3 regions of the Streptomyces sp. NPDC006140 genome follow, and region 3 is predicted to be linked to each of the others. Evidence: riboswitches for the same ligand, from Rfam matches in the RefSeq annotation. Region 3 holds a riboswitch; each other region holds the start of a gene.
The links. A riboswitch is a leader RNA that binds a small molecule or an ion and turns the genes downstream of it on or off. The one in region 3 is predicted to bind cyclic di-AMP.
Positions count from the first base shown of each region.

Region 1: linked by a shared signal. The riboswitch ahead of ABZ386_RS06015 (C40 family peptidase) and the one ahead of ABZ386_RS25630 (hypothetical protein) in region 3 are both predicted to bind cyclic di-AMP.
Region 2: linked by a shared signal. The riboswitch ahead of ABZ386_RS27005 (LysM peptidoglycan-binding domain-containing protein) and the one ahead of ABZ386_RS25630 (hypothetical protein) in region 3 are both predicted to bind cyclic di-AMP.

Region 1 covers NZ_JBEXTS010000002.1:167,309-172,878, reverse strand. The annotation lists gene ABZ386_RS06025 (ATP-dependent Clp protease proteolytic subunit) at 1-502, shown strand, start outside; gene ABZ386_RS06020 (hypothetical protein) at 510-818, shown strand; cyclic di-AMP (ydaO/yuaA leader) riboswitch at 1,177-1,389, shown strand; gene ABZ386_RS06015 (C40 family peptidase) at 1,393-1,866, shown strand; gene ABZ386_RS06010 (DUF6328 family protein) at 1,947-2,591, shown strand; gene ABZ386_RS06005 (ATP-binding protein) at 2,673-3,131, opposite strand; gene ABZ386_RS06000 (helix-turn-helix transcriptional regulator) at 3,344-4,204, shown strand; gene ABZ386_RS05995 (DUF397 domain-containing protein) at 4,215-4,445, shown strand; gene ABZ386_RS05990 (8-amino-7-oxononanoate synthase) at 4,512-5,570, opposite strand, start outside.
Region 2 covers NZ_JBEXTS010000011.1:148,597-154,166, forward strand. The annotation lists gene ABZ386_RS26995 (GNAT family N-acetyltransferase) at 1-736, opposite strand, end outside; gene ABZ386_RS27000 (HAD family hydrolase) at 932-1,780, shown strand; gene ABZ386_RS27005 (LysM peptidoglycan-binding domain-containing protein) at 1,744-2,526, opposite strand; cyclic di-AMP (ydaO/yuaA leader) riboswitch at 2,530-2,708, opposite strand; gene ABZ386_RS27010 (polyprenyl synthetase family protein) at 3,173-4,183, shown strand; gene ABZ386_RS27015 (DUF2092 domain-containing protein) at 4,416-5,570, shown strand, end outside.
Region 3 covers NZ_JBEXTS010000010.1:227,976-233,545, forward strand. The annotation lists gene ABZ386_RS25615 (FAD-dependent oxidoreductase) at 1-746, shown strand, start outside; gene ABZ386_RS25620 (zinc-binding dehydrogenase) at 886-1,866, shown strand; gene ABZ386_RS25625 (aminoglycoside phosphotransferase family protein) at 2,056-2,952, shown strand; cyclic di-AMP (ydaO/yuaA leader) riboswitch at 3,384-3,565, shown strand; gene ABZ386_RS25630 (hypothetical protein) at 3,571-3,807, shown strand; tRNA gene ABZ386_RS25635 (tRNA-Thr) at 3,903-3,976, opposite strand; gene ABZ386_RS25640 (DUF3224 domain-containing protein) at 4,063-4,485, opposite strand; gene ABZ386_RS25645 (WYL domain-containing protein) at 4,602-5,570, shown strand.

The sequences.
Region 1 (5,570 bases), on a different contig from region 3:
CTCGGCGAACGACGTGATGGCCCAGTTCATGTACCTCGAACACCAGGCCCCGGACCGCGACATCGCGCTCTACATCAACTCCCCCGGCGGCTCCTTCCACGCAATGACGGCCATCTACGACACGATGCGCTACGTCACCTGTGACGTGGAGACGATCTGCCTCGGCCAGGCCGGCGCGGCCGCCTCGGTGCTGCTGTCCGCGGGCACGCCCGGCAAGCGATCCGTGCTCCCCGGCGCGCGTCTGGTGATCCATCAGCCGTCGCTGCCCGAACCGGTCCACGGCCAGGCCAGCGATCTGGCGATCCAGGCCGACGAGTTGACGCGCATCCGGACGCGCATGGAGGAGCTGCTCGCGCGGCACACGGGCCGCACCCCGGAGCAGGTCGGCGCGGACATCGAGCGGGACAAGATCCTCACCGCCCAGGAGGCGGTGGAGTACGGCCTGGTGGACCGGGTCCTCCCCAACCGCGAGGCCATCCTGGCCACGCCGACCGGGCGGTGAGGCTCCGGTGCTGCCGCCCGAACTGCCGCCGCTGCCCGCGCTGACGCGCGCCGAGGCGGAGTTGATCGACCGTTACCTCGACGTCGTCGACCTGCTCGGCCGGATCAATCCGGCGCTGCACGGCGACACCTACCGCGGGCTGCGTGCCGCCCAGGCCCTGGTCGGCAAGGCGACCGCGCTGCGTGACGCGTTGACCCTGATGCACCAGCGGGGCGAGACGGAACTGCACGCCGGCACGCTGGCCCGGGCCCTGCGCGTGCTGGACGGTGAGCGGCGCACGGCCAGGCTCACGCTGCCGCCCGAGTCCGTCAGCTGACGCGGCTCGGACGGCCGTTGACGCGGATCCGACGGCCCGGGCGCCCGTTCTGCCGACGGAGCGTCCCGGGCCTGAGTCGAAACGGACCGAACGACGTACCCCTGTTCGGAGTAGACAGGGATCCTTTTTCTGGACCCCCTCAGTTGCGCAACGCGCGTAGCCGTGGGGCGGAATGGGACATTCCATGCCTGGTCCGAAGGTCCGCGGAGCAGTAGACGGTGGCTCGAACACAGACGTGTCCACCCGAACGGGTGAGTGGTGAGTAACAACACAAATCCCCGGTTCCGTTGGGATTTCGGGTCAAGCATGAGTCAAGATCCCTGTCTGACGACAAGCCCCCGCCACAGCGGCGGGGCGATCCGGGCGGACGCCGAGTCCTGCCGCCGCCCGGATGACCGGTCGACAGAAGTGGATCGGCAGGAGTGGAGGACCCAAGCACGACGGGTCGCCGGGACGGTCACGCCATGACCGGGTCCGAGCAGCCCTTGGGGTGAAGCCGCGTCAGCGGCCGGGCAACTTCGCCAGCCCGAATCCGACAGGTCATCCTTCACAGGCGGCTGACGAAGGGTTGCGCATGACTGCGCTCAATCGTGTCCCGTCGCTCATGGCCCGGGCCGGAACGGCCTCGGCCCTCACCATCGCCGCGGTGGGCGGCTCGATCGTGGCCCCCGGCTTCTCCTCGGAGGCCGCGGCAGCCACACCTGCGACGAAGGCACTCCAGATCGCGGCCTCGAAGAAGGGCTCGCCCTACAAGTACGGCGCCACCGGGCCGCACCGGTTCGACTGCTCCGGGCTCACGCTGTACTCGTTCAAGAAGGCCGGCAAGAAACTGCCCCGCACGGCCGCCCAGCAGTACAACAAGACCCGCCACATCTCCGCCAAGAACCGCAAGGCGGGGGACCTGGTGTTCTTCCACTCGGGCAAGAGCGTGTACCACGTCGGTATCTACGCGGGTAAGAACAAGCTCTGGCACGCCCCGAAGACCGGGGACGTGGTGCGGCTGCAGAAGATCTGGACCAAGAGCGTCTGGTACGGGCGCGTGAAGTAGCCGCCCGGCGTGCGGCGGCGTCCTGACGCGCCGCCGCACGCCGGAGCGTGATACGGGCTCACGTGGTTACCCGTCCCCCCATGGCCGAGCACCGTCCCTGCACCGCACGCAACGAGACGCCGCTGCAGCGCGCCGACCGCAACTTCGTCGAGCTGCTCCAGGAACTCCGCGTCACCCAGACGGGCGTACAGATCCTCTTCGCCTTCCTGCTGTCGCTCGCCTTCACCTCGCGCTTCGAGGACCTCGACACGGTCCAGCGCGTCACCTACGTCATCACGCTGCTGCTGGCGGTCCTGGCCGCGGCGCTGTTCACCGCGCCGGCCGCGCTGCACCGCTCGCTCTTCCAGCAGGGCGCCAAGCCGCGCATCGTGCAAGTCTCCTCGCGCCTGGCCACCACCGGCCTGGTCGTGCTCGTGTTCGCGTTCAGCGGTTCCGTGCTGCTGGTGGTCGATGTGACGACCGGCCGGGCCGGCGGCATCGCCGCGAGCGTGGCGACCTTCCTGGTCTGCGTCGGCCTGTGGGGGCTGCTCCCCCGGCTGGTGCGGCGGGCGGGCCTGCGTGACGAGACGGCCGGGACGGCGGAGGAACCGGCCTCACCCCGGTCGGGAACCGTCAGGGTTCCGGCGCAGCTGCGGGACACCGTCAGGCAGCCGTCGGCGCTGCGGGGAACGGCACCGCTTCGGGGAACGGCACCGCGTCGGGAGGCGTCGGCGCGACGCCGGTGACACGGGCGGTGGCGGCCGGCGCGCAGGGGGCCGGGCCGGTGCTTCGGTGCCCGAGACGCCCGGGGATGCGCCGCTGTGACGTTACGGCTCCTGCTGTCCCGCCGCCGTCACCGGCTGGGCCGGGACCGTCCAGGGGAGTTCGACGGAGATGGTCTTGCCGCCCTCACGGGTGGGGCGGACGCGGAGCCTGCCGCCGTACTCCGCGGTCAGCCAGCGGATGATGGCCAGGCCGCGGCCGTTGTCCTGCTGGACGGCGGCCGGGAGCCGTCTGGGCAAGCGCGGGTGGCTGTCCGTGACACCGACGCGCAGGTGCTCGTCACGGTCGAGCTCGACGTCCACCGTGAACGTGGGCGACTGTCCGAAGGTGTGCTGGACGGCGTTGGTGGCGAGTTCGGAGATGATGAGCCGGATGGTGTCGGACACTTCCGTGTCCGCCGGCAGGCCCCACTCCGCCAGCGTGCCCACCACGTAGGCGCGCGCTGCGGAGACCGAGGCGGGATCGCTCGGCAGAGTGACGGAGGCTTCCAAATGGTCTGCCATGGCGACGTCGTCCCTTTCCCACGGGACCGCAGGCCGACACGGAGCGGAAGGTTCGAGTACGGTCCCGGACTGGTGCTTCGTCGCCAGACTGCCACCAGAACACCCATGAAGGACGGCGATCCACCAAGATATGCATATATCTGTCGCTCAAAGCGGTGAACTCTGCGACGCGAGACCGTATTTGGGTGGCTCGGAAGGAGTAAGGAGGAGCCATGCAGCACGGTCCCGCGGTGCGCCGGCGGAAACTGGGCGCCGAACTGCGTGCGCTGCGCACCTCGGCGGGGCTCACCAGCGGTGAGGCGGCCCGGCTGGTGGGCTGGCACCAGTCGAAGGTCAGCCGGATCGAGACGGGCACGAGTGGGGTGAAACCGGCCGATGTGCGGTTACTCCTCGACGCCTACGGTGTGGCAGACTCCCAACTTCGCGAGTTGCTCATGGTGTTGGCGGGGTCCGAGGACAGCGACGGCCGGCACCACTGGTGGCACGCCTACCGCGGGGTGCTGCCGCCGACCTATCGGGATTTCATCAGCCTGGAGTCCCAGGCCAGCGCGATGCGCACCCTGGAGACCACCGTCGTCCCGGGCCTGCTCCAGACGCCCGAGTACGCGCGTGCGGTGACGAGGGCCGCGGTGGAGGGGCTGTCGGAGGACCGGCTCGACACACTCGTCGAAGTGCGGCTGGCCAGGCAGGACGTGCTGCGCGCGGATCCGCCGCTGGAGCTGAGCGCCGTGCTGGACGAGGCGGTGCTGCGTCGCGAGGTGGGCGGGCCCGGGGTCATGGCCCGGCAGCTGGAACGCCTGGTCGAGGCGGCGCGGCTGCCCCAAGTACGGCTCCAGGTGCTGCCGTTCGCCGCCGGGGCGCACATCGGTGTCACCGGCCCTTTCGTTGTCTTCTCATTTTCGAGCACTTCTGATCTGGATGTGGTTGTTCTCGACCACTTGACGAGTAGCCTCTATCTCGAACGGAAAGAAGACCTCCGGGCCTACACGGAGGCCTTCAACGCCCTTCAGATCCACGCCCTTTCGCCCGAGGACTCGTTGGATTTCATCGCCGGGACAGCCGCCGGCGCGTAAGGAGGCACCAATGCGTGCACTGCCTCGTCATGTCCCCTCAAGCATCGAACTGCACGGTGTGCGGTGGCTGCGCAGCAGCTACAGCACCGGCGCGAACAACTGCGTCGAGACCGCGTGTCCGGACACTCCTCCCTGGGCCGGACTCCTCGCCGTGCGCGACTCCAAGGCCCCGGCCGGGCCCGCGCTGCTCTTCTCCCCGAGGAGCTGGGCGGAGTTCACGGCCGCGGTGGACCGTATGTGAACCCCGGTAGGTGAACCCCGTCCGATCAGCCCGCCATCGTGCGACGCACGGCCGTGTCACGCCGACTCATGGTCGCGTCTCGCCGATCAGCCGTACAGCGCGTTCGATCTGCTGACCGGTCAGGTCCGCGCGGGCGGTCAGCCTGAGCCGTGAGATGCCGTCCGGCACGGAAGGAGGACGGAAACAGCCCACGGCCAGGCCCGCCGCGCGGCACTGGGCCGCCCAGCGCACGGCGTCCTCGGGAGAGGGCGCCCGCACCGAGACCACCGCGGCGTCCGGACGCACCGCTTCCAGACCCGCGGCGGTCAGGCCCGCGTACAGCTCGCCCGCCACCGCGCGGGCCCGCGCCGCCCGCTCCGGCTCGCGGCGCAGCAGGCGCAGGGCCGCGAGGGCCGCCCCCGCCGCGGCGGGGGCGAGTCCCGTGTCGAAGATGAACGTCCGTGCCGCGTTGACCAGGTGGTCGACGACCCGGGCCGGGCCGAGGACGGCCCCGCCCTGGCTGCCGAGCGACTTGGACAGCGTGAGCGTCACGACGACATCGTCGGCGCCCGCGAGTCCCGCCGCGTGCGGGGCGCCGCGGCCGCCGTCGCCGAGGACGCCCAGGCCGTGGGCGTCGTCGACGACCAGTCCGGCGCCGTGCTCCCGGCAGGCCTCGGCGAGCGCGGCGAGCGGGGCCGCGTCGCCGTCGACCGAGAAGACCGTGTCGGACACGGCGATCGCCGGGCCGTCATGGCCCGCCAGCGCCTTGCGCACGGCCTCCGGCTCGGCGTGCGCCACGACCTGGGTCGTGCCGCGGGCCAGCCGGCAGCCGTCGATGAGCGAGGCGTGGTTGCCCGCGTCGGAGACGATCAGCGAGCCGTGCGGGGCCAGCGCGGTGACCGCCGCGAGGTTGGCCGCGTAACCGGAGGAGAAGACCAGGGCCGCCTCCGCACCGCAGAAATCGGCCAGTTCCCGTTCCAGTTCCGCGTGCAGTTCGGTGCTGCCGGTGACGAGCCGGGAGCCCGTCGAGCCGCCGCCCCAGGTCGTCGCGGCGCGGGCCGCGCCCTCGGTGACCTCGGGGTGGCGGGCGAGGCCCAGATAGTCGTTGCTCGCCAGGTCGAGGAGCGGCGAGGCGGCCGGACGGGG
Region 2 (5,570 bases), on a different contig from region 3:
CCAGCACCGACGCCGACCGCAGCCCGAAGTGCGCGGCGACGGGCCGGTCGCCGGCGTACAGCACGGACAGGGTGCCGCCGCACTCCGGCGCCCGGGTCCGGGCCAGCTGCCCGACGAGCCGCGTGATCCACTCCTGGGCGAACCGGTCGCGGCGGCCCGTCCGGCGGTACTGCGCGGACTTCCACTCCATGAGCGTGCGCAGCGCGGCCGGGTCGCGCTCGTCGAACACGAACCGCACCTCGCCGACCTGCCGGCCCAGCCTGCGCTCCTTGGCCAGGGTGGTCTTCAGGAACTTCGGCGACTGGGCGCGCAGCGCCGACTCGTACGTCTCGTAGCCCTTCTCCACGTCGATGACGTAACCGGCGTGCTCCTCCGCCGCGTACCGGACGAACAGCCGCTGCTCGGCCTCCAGGTTGTCGAAGGCGAAGCTCGACAGCGCGCAGGCCCGCAGCAGTTCACCGGTCTCCAGCGCCAGACCCGGCCGCAGGATCGCCCCCTGGACGTCCGAGACGCCGAGTCCGATCGCCCGGCCCTGCCCCAACGGCCCGCGCTCGTACGGCAGGAACCCGGCGGGCTCCCGCCCCTCGTACACGACCGCGACCCGGGCCTGCGGCCTCACCCGGCCGACGGCGTCGGTGAACTCCGGTTCCATGAAAGGGTTGCGCGGTGCCTCCGAGGCGGCGCGCAGTGCGCGCCAGCGCTCCTTTTCCCCTTCGCCGAGCTCCCCGGGCCCCATCACGTGAATGCGCCCACTGCTCAACCTGACCCCCCGATCAAGTCCCCCCTGGACACTTGGAAGGTACCGCCCGAGACGGCCCCGACGGTAGGTAGCGGACCATGTTGTTGCCAACTGGTGCAGAGGCCTTCAACCGGGCAATCGGCGTGCGCCGTGCGATGAAACGAAAGGGCGCGCTGTCCGTATTCTCTGATCATGGCCGCACCCATCGCATATTCACTCATCGCCACCGACCTGGACGGGACGCTGCTGCGCGGCGACGACACCCTGTCCGACCGGTCCCTCGCCGCGCTCGCGCGGGTGGCGGACGCCGGTGCCCAGCACCTCGTGGTGACGGGCCGGCCGGCGCCGAGAGTGCGGCCGCTCCTGGACGACCTGCGCTGCACGGGGCTCGCGGTGTGCGGGCAGGGCGCGCAGGTGTACGACGCCGGCGCGGACCGGCTGCTGTGGTCCATCACCCTGGACCGGGAGCTGGCGGAGACCGCCCTCGGCAAGATCGAGGCGGAGGTGGGGCAGGTGTACGCGGCGGTCGACCAGGACGGGGTCGACGGGCTCACGCTGATCGAGCCGGGCTATCTCATGCCGCATCCGACCCTGCCCGCGGTACGGGTCGACCGGCGCGACGAGCTGTGGGACGAGCCCATCAGCAAGGTGCTGCTGCGCCACCCCTACCTGACGGACGACGAGCTGGCGGCGACGGCCCGCTCGGTGGTCGGCTCACTGGCGACGGTGACGATGTCGGGGCCCGGCACGGTCGAGCTCCAGCCGTGCGGTGTCACCAAGGCGACGGGCCTGGCGCTGGCCGCCGATCACCTGGGGCTGCGGCCGGCGGACACCATCGCCTTCGGTGACATGCCCAACGACATCCCGATGTTCGACTGGGCCGCCCACGGCGTCGCGATGGCCAACGCCCATCCCGAACTCAAGGCCGTGGCCGACGAGGTCACCCTGTCGAACGAGGACGACGGCATCGCCGTCGTCCTCGAGCGACTGCTGGGCGGGTCGGCTCAGTACGGGCCGAAGACGTTGTCGATCGAGCCGTAGCGGTCGGCCGCGTAGTTGCAGGCCGCCGTGATGTTGGCGACCGGGTCGTACGGGTCGTAGGGGGTGCCGGGCACGTGGTAGGCGGCGAAGGTCGGGTCGATGACCTGGAGCAGGCCCTTGGAGGGCGTGCCCTTGGCGGCGTTGGAGTCCCAGTTGTTGATCGCCTGGGGGTTGCCGGACGACTCGCGCATGATGTTGCGGTAGATGCCGTCGTACGACCCCGGGATGCCCCGCTGGGCCATGATGTCCAGCGCCTCGCGGATCCAGCCGTCGAGGTTGTTCGCGTAGGTCTTCGCGGCGGCCGGGGTGGCCTTGGTGACGCCGTCGGCCGGCTCGGCCGGGGCGGAGGACTGCGTCGCCTTCTTCTGGGTGGCGGCCTTCGGCCCGGCGGCCGCCTTCGCCGTCTTCACCTTCAGCTTCAGGCCCGGGTGGATCAGCCTCGGGTCGTCGCCGACGGCGGCGCGGTTGTCCTTGTAGAGCTGCTTCCAGCCGCCCGAGACGTCGTACTTGTCCGCGATGCGGTAGAGCGTGTCGCCCTTGGTCACGGTGTACGTGAGGGACTTGGCGGGCTGGGCCGCCTGGGGTGCGGTCTGGGCGGCGGGGGCGCTCTGGGCCGGCTGGGCGGCGCTGGCCTGCGTCGCGCCGAGCAGCGGGAGGGTCAGGGCCGCTCCGCCGGTGCCGGCGGCGACGACACCTCGGGTGAGCGGGCTGGTTCTGGGGCGACGGTGCTTACCTCGTCCGGGCATGGCGATGTTCCTCTCCGGCGCCTGCGAGGTGAGCTGTCGGGTTCGGGCCGGGAGGTGCCCGGCCGCGTACGGCGCTGTGCTGCCGTGCGCGGCTTCACCCCGAGCCGTTCCTTGTCATGGACCGGCGACTTACCTGGGTCCCCCGCTCCTGCCCTGCGTGAGTGAGTCGGTGTGTGTGGGGAGTCCGGGCGGCGGCAGGATTCGGCGTCCGCCGGACAAGCCCGGAACGTATGCGAGAGCACATGCCGGGAACAAGCACCGGCGTCACATATCGACTCCGGTGACCTTGATCGGGGGGATATGAGGCGCTTGATCCTTTGCGGGAGCCAAGGCTCAACTTGCTTTCCGCGGATGGGGGTACGGGACGGTGTCGGGGTGTGGCCGCCGAGGGGGCGAAGTGATTCAACTCACTGATCGCGACCCGGGGCGCAATGCCCCGCAAGGGGAATTTGCTTCTCTATTACGGCAAATCGCATATGAGCGGTTACTTCCGGGAAAGTCGATAAATGTCTGCTGCCGCCCGGCCTGTAACCATGGGCGCTGGAGGTGATCGAAACGTGACCGGATACGCTGACTCGAGTGATGGCAGCGACCTATCGACAATCCGTTTGATCACCGGCAGACACCAGCAGACAGGAGACCCCTCGTGACCGACGTCGGGCCGTTCGGGCTGAGCGTGCGGGACCAGGCTCTGGAAGCCGATGTCCAGGCCGGGTTGGCGGCTGTCGAGGAAGGCTTGCTCGAGGCCACCAAGAGCGAGGTGCCCTTCATCACGGAGGCCGCCCAGCATCTGGTGCGGGCCGGCGGCAAGCGGTTCCGGCCGCTGCTCGTGATGCTCTCCGCCCAGTTCGGTGACCGGTACGCGCCCGGGATCGTGCCCTCGGCCGTCGTCGTGGAGCTGACCCACCTCGCCACGCTGTACCACGACGACGTGATGGACGAGGCCGCCGTGCGCCGCGGCGTCGCGAGCGCGAACGCCCGCTGGGGCAACTCCGTCGCGGTCCTCACCGGCGACTTCCTCTTCGCCCGCGCCTCGCACATCCTGGCCGACCTCGGTCCCGAGGCCGTGCGCGTGCAGGCCGAGGCGTTCGAGCGGCTGGTGACCGGGCAGATCCTGGAGACGGCCGGTCCGCAGGACGGCCGGGACCCGGTCGAGCACTACCTGGACGTGCTGGGCGGCAAGACGGGCTCGCTGGTGGCGGTCTCCTGCCGGTTCGGCGCGATGATGTCCGGCGCCGACGAGACGGTCGTGGACGTCCTGACCCAGTACGGCGAGCGGCTCGGCGTCGCCTTCCAGCTCGCGGACGACGTCCTGGACATCGCCTCCGACTCCCACGAGTCCGGCAAGACCCCCGGCACCGACCTGCGCGAGGGCATCCCCACGCTCCCCGTGCTGCGGCTGCGCGAGCGGGCCGCCCGGCTCGGGCTCGCCGAGGACATCGCCCTGTGCGAGCTGCTGGACTCCGACCTCACCGACGACGCCCGGCACGCCGAGGCGCTGCGCCTGCTGCGCGCCCACCCGGCGCTGGAGCAGGCCCGCCGGGACACCGTCCGTTACGCCGAGGACGCCCGCTCGGCGCTGGCCCCGCTGCCCGAATGTGCCGCGAAGACGGCGCTGGTGGAGCTGTGCGACGCGGTGGTGCACCGGGCCGGTTAGCCGGGCGATCCCCGCACGACCCCTACGGGTCGGGGGAGAAGCCGCCCCCTCGTGTCATACCGCAGCAGTACGTGGAGTTGAGTCCGGGGTCTGACGTATCTCCCTGGCCGATTTGGTCAGATGGAAACCACGGAACACACCACTCCTCACCAGTTCGGGTGAGAATGGCGGCTCAGGGACGAGTGCGTGGACGACACGGACAGCCGCCGCCGACCACGGAGGTAGGGCACACATGGCACCGTACGCATCCGACGACAACACGATCGCCGGGGAGGTCGACGAGCAGCGCTCCGGGCGCCGCAAAGCCGCTCGGTACGTCGTCCCGGTCACGGTGATGGGGGTGGCCGCCGCGACGATCGGCCTGGTCCCCGCACTCGCCGACTCCGGCGACCCCGACCTCCCGAAGATCACCGCACAGCAGCTCATCGAGAAGATCGCCAAGTCGGACGTCGAGCAGCTCTCCGGCACGGTGAAGATCAGCACGGACCTCGGTCTGCCGAACCTCGGCGGCCTGGAGTCCAGCCTGATGTCCGGCGCCGCCGGCCAGGGCGAGGGCGGCTCCTCCGCCGACCCGACGGCCAAGCTCACCGAACTGGCCTCCGGCACGCACACCCTGCGCGTCGCCGCCGACGGCCCCGAGAAGCAGAAGCTGTCGCTGCTGGAGAACGCCGCGGAGTACAGCCTCATCCACAACGGCAAGGACGTCTGGGGCTACGACAGCAAGTCCAACGAGGTCTACCACGGCACCGTCTCCGAGAGCCCGAAGGGCGACCGGGAGCAGCAGCCGCCGGCCCTGCCGAAGGACTTCGCCGAGGAGGCCCTGAAGGCCGTCGGCGACACGACCTCCGTGACCGTGGACGGCACCGCGCAGGTCGCCGGCCGGGACGCCTACAAGCTGGTCGTCAAGCCCAAGCAGTCCGGCTCGACGGTCGGCGCGATCACGGTGGCCGTGGACTCCGAGACGGGCCTGCCGCTGAAGTTCACGCTGACCCCGGCGGGCGGCGGTGCCGCCGTCGTCGACGCGGGCTTCACGCAGGTGAGCTTCGCCGAGCCGGCCGCGTCGACCTTCGACTTCACACCGCCCAAGGGCGCGAAGGTCACCGAGGAGAAGGACTCCGGCAAGGCGTCCGGCAAGGCGTCCGAGGAGGGCTTCGGCGAGGGCCTGGGGCTGGGCTTCGGCAAGGGCGAGGCGCGCGAGCACGCCCCGAAGGCCGGGGAGGGCCACGGCAAGGGCCCCGACGGCATGAAGACCATCGGCGAGGGCTGGAACTCCATAGCCGTCTTCGACACCGGCGGCGAGGGCATGCCCTCCGGCAAGGCGGGCGGCGGCGACTTCGGCGGCTTCCTCGACTCGCTCGGCGACAAGGTCACCGGCAAGTTCGGCTCG
Region 3 (5,570 bases):
CGGCCGTCGCCCTCTTCCACCACGACCCCGGCTCCCTGTCGGCGGCGTTCGTGCAGGAGCGGCTGCGCCGCGCCACCAAGCTGCCGCCCGAGGCGCACTACCCGCGCGGCGGCTGGGCGAGCCTCATCGACCGCATGGCCGCCCGCGCCTGGAACCTGGGCGTGCGGATCGAGACCCTGTCCCGCGTCGACACGCTCCCCACGGACACGCCGGTCGTCGTCGCCACCTCCCTCGACGCCGCCCGGCGGCTGCTGGGCGACGACTCGCTGACCTGGCCGAGCGGCCGTGCCGTCCTCGTCGACCTCGCTCTGCGCACCCGGCGCGGGGACGCCTTCGTGGTCTCCGACCTCGACGCGCCCGGCTGGCTGGAGCGGTTCACCGCCCAGGACCGCAGCCTCGCCCCGGCCGGCGAGCAGCTGATCCAGGGGCACCTCCCCATCGCCCCGCACGAGTCCAAGGCCGACGGCACCGCCCGCGCCGAGCAGCTGCTCGACCTGGGCTTCCCGGGCTGGCGCGAGCGCGTCACCTGGCGGCGCGAGGCCGTGGCGAACGGCCGTACGGGCGCGGTCGACCTGCCCGGCACCAGCTGGCGGGACCGGCCCGCGGTGGACCGGGGCGACGGCGTCTACCTCGCGGGCGACCAGGTCGCGGCCCCCGGTGTGCTGTCGGAGGTCTCCTTCAACAGCGCCCTGACGGCGGTGTCCCTGGCCCTCGGCCGGCGGGAGCTTGACCTCAAGCACGCTTGAGGTTGAAGGCTGGGGTGCGGACCACGGCACCACGCGGAGCACGGCAGCGCTCGGACCACGAGACACCGCGCTGCCCACGACACCGCGCAGCCACGGCACCACACAGCCCGCGCAACCACGACACCGCGAGGAGCCCCGCATGCACGCCATCCGCCTGCACGCCTTCGGCCCGGCCGAGAATTTCACCTACGAGCAGGTCGAGGACCCCCGGCCGGGCCCCGGCCAGGTCCGTGTCGCCGTACGGGCGGCGGGCGTCCACCTCCTGGACACGGCCCTGCGCGAGGGCATGCAGGGTCCGGCACCCGAGCCGACGCGCCTGCCCACCATCCCCGGCCGCGAGGTCGCCGGGGTCGTCGAGTCCCTGGGCGAGGGCGTCGCCGACCGGTGGCTCGGCAAGCGGGTCGTCGCCCACCTCGGCTTCGCCCCCGGCGGTTACGCCGAACTGACCGTCACCGGCGTCGAACGCCTGCACGAGATCCCGGAGAACCTCGACTTCGCCGAGGCCGTCGCCATGATCGGCACGGGCCGTACGACGATGGGGATCCTGCAGTTCGCCGACCTCGGCCCCGACTCGGTCGCGATCGTCCCGGCCGCCGCCGGCGGCATCGGCACCCTCCTCGTGCAGTACGCCAAGAACGCCGGCGCCACCGTCGTCGGTCTCGCGGGCGGGCCGGAGAAGGTCGCCCGCGTCCAGGCCAACGGCGCCGATCTCGCCGTCGACTACACGGACCCCGCCTGGCCCGCGAAGGTCCGCGCCCACCTCGGCGGCCGGACCGCCACCGTCGTCTTCGACGGCGTGGGCGGCGACGCGGCCCGCGAGGCCGTCGCCCTCCTGGGCCCGGGCGGCAGGCACATCGTCTTCGGCTGGTCCGGCGAGGGCCTCCACGACGGCGAGCCCTACCTCGTCGACGGCGTCTCCGAGCAGGTCCTCGGCCCCGTCATGCTCCAGAAGGCCGGCGGCCCCGACCCCGTCCGCATCCTCGAACTGCGCGCCCTCACCGAGGCCGCCGCGGGCCGCCTCACCCCGGCCGTCCACCGCTTCCCCCTCGCCGACGCCGCGGTCGCGCACCGCGCGCTGGAGACCCGGGGGACGACGGGCAAGGTGGTCCTGGAGCCCTGACGCGCAGTCCTCGGGCCCTGACGCGCAGTCCCGGAACCCTGACGCACAGCCCTGGAACCCTGACGCACGCCGCCCGCCCGGCGCCCTCGGCACCCGGCGGGGCGGTCGGGCGACTCCCCCGCCACGCCGCTTCACCGGCCGGGCAAATTCACATGACCCACCCGGCACACCCCCACTACCGTGCCGAAAGTGATCGACATTCCCCGTGAACTGGCGGCATCACAGGAGAAGTTCAACGGCGAGGCCGGCCGCGCCTTCATCGCCGGACTGCCCGACCTGACGGCCGGCTTCCTCGACCGCTGGGAGCTGGCACCCGACGGACCGCCCATGCACGGCGTCTCCGCCCTGGTCCTCCCGGTCGTCCGCCGCGACGGCACCACCGCGGTCCTCAAACTCCAGCTCCTCGACGAGGAGAGCGAAGGCGAACCGGTCGCCCTGCGGGCCTGGGACGGCGACGGAGCCGTCCGCCTCCTCGACCACGACGAGCCCACCGGCACCATGCTGCTGGAGCGTCTCGACGAGACCCGGATGCTGTCCCACGTCCCGGACCCCCACCAGGCCGTCGTCACCATCGCCGAACTCCTCGCCCACCTCACCTCCTTCCCCGCCCCGCCCGGCCTGCGGCGCCTCGGCGACATCGCCCGCGCCATGCTCGACCAGACCCCGTGGGCGCTGCCCCGCATCCCCGACCCCGAGGCCCGCGCCCTGATCGCGGACTGCGCGGCCGCCGTCCGCGAGGTCGTGGACGAACCGGGCGACCGCCTCCTCCACTGGGACCTGCACGACGAGAACGTGCTGTCCTCCGACCGCGCCCCCTGGCTCGCCATCGACCCCAAGCCCCTGGCAGGCGACCCCGGCTTCGAACTCTGGCCGGCCCTCGACAACCGCTACGACCCCGACGACATCCTCTGGCGCTTCGACGCCATGACCGACATCCTCACCCTGGACCGCCCCCGAGCCCGGGCCTGGACCCTCGGCCGCCTCCTCCAGAACGCCCTGTGGGAGATCGAGGACGGCCGCCCCCTGGATGACGACCAGCTGGAAATCGCACGGCGGCTGAGGAAACCCAGGTCGGGAAAGATCTGACCTGGACAACGCAAGGGCCCCCGGGGGGCTCTCACGCCGGAGCACGACTCCTTGGGCGCAAACATGCGCCCGGCGCCGCCTCAGGTCGTCATGAACACCAGCCCGGAGCGGACATCAAGCACGTGTGCGAGTCGTTCATCTGATGTTCCGTCAATCGACAGCAGGCCGATCGACGCCGAGCGGAGCCCTCCAGATGATGTACCGGGCCCTCGTCAAACGGGACTGATCAAGGACTCCAAAAATGCGCCAACTAGCCTCTGAGCAGCGGTGATCCCACTGACGGTCACCCGTATGGAGGGCTGGTGACCAAGCCCACAAATGCCCGTCTGAGTTGGGATATTCGGCGTGGCCTGAGTCACGATCTCTTTGACGACAAGCCCCCGTTACAGACGACGGGGCGGTCCGGGCGTAAGCCGAGTCCTGCCGGCGTCCGGATGTCACAGTTGCATCCATGGAGCGGCAGGAGTGGAGGACCCGAGCAAGACGGGTCGCCGGCCCCGACCACGCCATGGCCGACCGAGCAGCCCTTGGGGTGAAGCCGCATCAGCGGCCGGACAACTTCGCCAGTCCGAATCCGACAGGTCATCCTTCACAGGCGACTGACGAAGGCAGCGAGCCATGACGGCAACGCACGACGGTCCGCAGCTCTCTGGGCCCGGGGACAAGCCCCCGAGGAACAAGCTGCACGACGCCCGGGTCGCAGTCCTCCTTGCGATCATCGGTGGTGGTGCTGCGGGCATCGCCCACAGGGTGATGGAGGAAGCCTCCTACTACGAGGCTATGACCACCGCTGGAGGGGTGACCCTCGGACTTCTCGTCGTGATCTTCGTGGTGATGACCTACATCTGGTCCTGATCACGCACACGGACAGGTCAGGAAACGTCCGAGTCGCCACATCCACTGACGACAAAACCCCAGGTCAGAACACATCTGACCTGGGGTTCCAGCAGAGCCCCCTGTCGGATTCGAACCGACGACCTACGCATTACAAGTGCGTTGCTCTGGCCAGCTGAGCTAAGGAGGCGCGCGTACTACGACGCCGTACGCGAGGCGGCACCACTGTACACAGAGCCCGTTACCCCGAGCCACGAAGTTCCGGTCCGCCCGGTCTCATCCCAGCTCGTACTCGAACCGGTACGCCACCGCCGCCTCCCCCTGCCGCGCGGTGAAGCCGCCCTTCCCCTTCAGCCCGGACAGCTCCCCACTGCCCGAGCCCTCCACCACCTCGAAGGCGCAGTGCACGGTTCCGTCCTCGCCGAACCACCCGCGTTCCTCGACGGCGAAGCTCCCCTCCCGCCCGTCGAGGCGGCCGGTGAGCAGCTCCATGCCGGCGAAGGAGCCGGTCTTGGGGGTGGTGTAGACGATGGTGTACTCGCAGATCGTCCCGGCCGCCTCGATGCCGCCGCTGAACGTGTTGCGGACCGAGGCGTGGGCGAGCCGGGGGTGCGTGTCCTCGCCCGGGCCGAGCGCGCGTTCCTGCCAGTCGGCGAAAGTGAAGTGACCCGTGGTGGCGGTGGTACGGGAGCCGGGCATGGGCGGTCCTCTCGTCAGGGGCCCGGGCGGGCCGTGAAGGCGTCTGGGACCCAGCCTGATCCGCGTACCTGACATCTCCTGTCAGGTACGCCCCCGGACACCGCACAATGGCCCCCATGCGCGCCGACCGGCTCCTCTCCCTGCTCCTGCTGCTCCAGAACCGCGGGCGCATGACCGCGCTCGAGCTGGCCGCCGAGCTGGAGGTGTCGGTGCGGACGGTCTACCGGGACGTCGAGGCGCTGGGCGCGGCGGGTGTGCCGGTCTGTGCCGACCGGGGGCCCGAGGGCGGCTACCGGCTGGTCGACGGGTACCGGACGCGGCTGACCGGCCTGACCGACGCCGAGGCCGGGTCGCTGTTCCTCGCCGGGATGCCCGGCCCCGCGCGGGACCTGGGGCTCGGCGCGGTACTGGCCAGCGCCCAGCTGAAGGTGCAGGCCGCCCTGCCCGCGGAGCTCGCCGGGCAGGCGCGCCGGGTCAAGGAGCGGTTCCACCTGGACGCGCCGGCCTGGTTCCGGGAGGCCGACCCGGTGCCGTGCCTGGAGGCGGTCGCGGCGGCCGTGTGGGAGCAGCGGGCGCTGCGCGTGCACTACCGGCGGTGGCGCGGCGAGGTGCACCGGGAGGTGCGGCCGCTGGGGCTCGTCCTGAAGGGCGGCATCTGGTACCTGGTCGCCCTGGCGGAGGAGGCCGTCCGGACGTACCGGGTGTCGCGCGTGCTGGCCGTCGAGGACACCGGGGAGACCTTCGACCGTCCGGCCGGGTTCGATCTGGCCGCCTACTGGGAGGAGTCGTCCCGGCGCCTGGAGGCCGCCCTCCGGCAGGACGTCGCCCGGTTGCGGATCTCCCCCCGGGCGCGGCGGCTGCTGCCGATGCAGTTCGGGGCGGCGGGCGTACGGGCCCTGGAGAGCGCCGGCCCGCCGGACGGGGACGGCTGGGTGGAGGTGGAGCTGACCGTGGAGGCCGAGGCCGTGGCGGTCGGTGATCTGCTCCGGCTGGGCGCGGAGGCGGAGGTGCTCGGACCGCCCGGGCTGCGGCGGGCGGTCGCCCGGGCGGTGGCCGTGCTGGCGGGCCGGTACGAGCGGGCATGA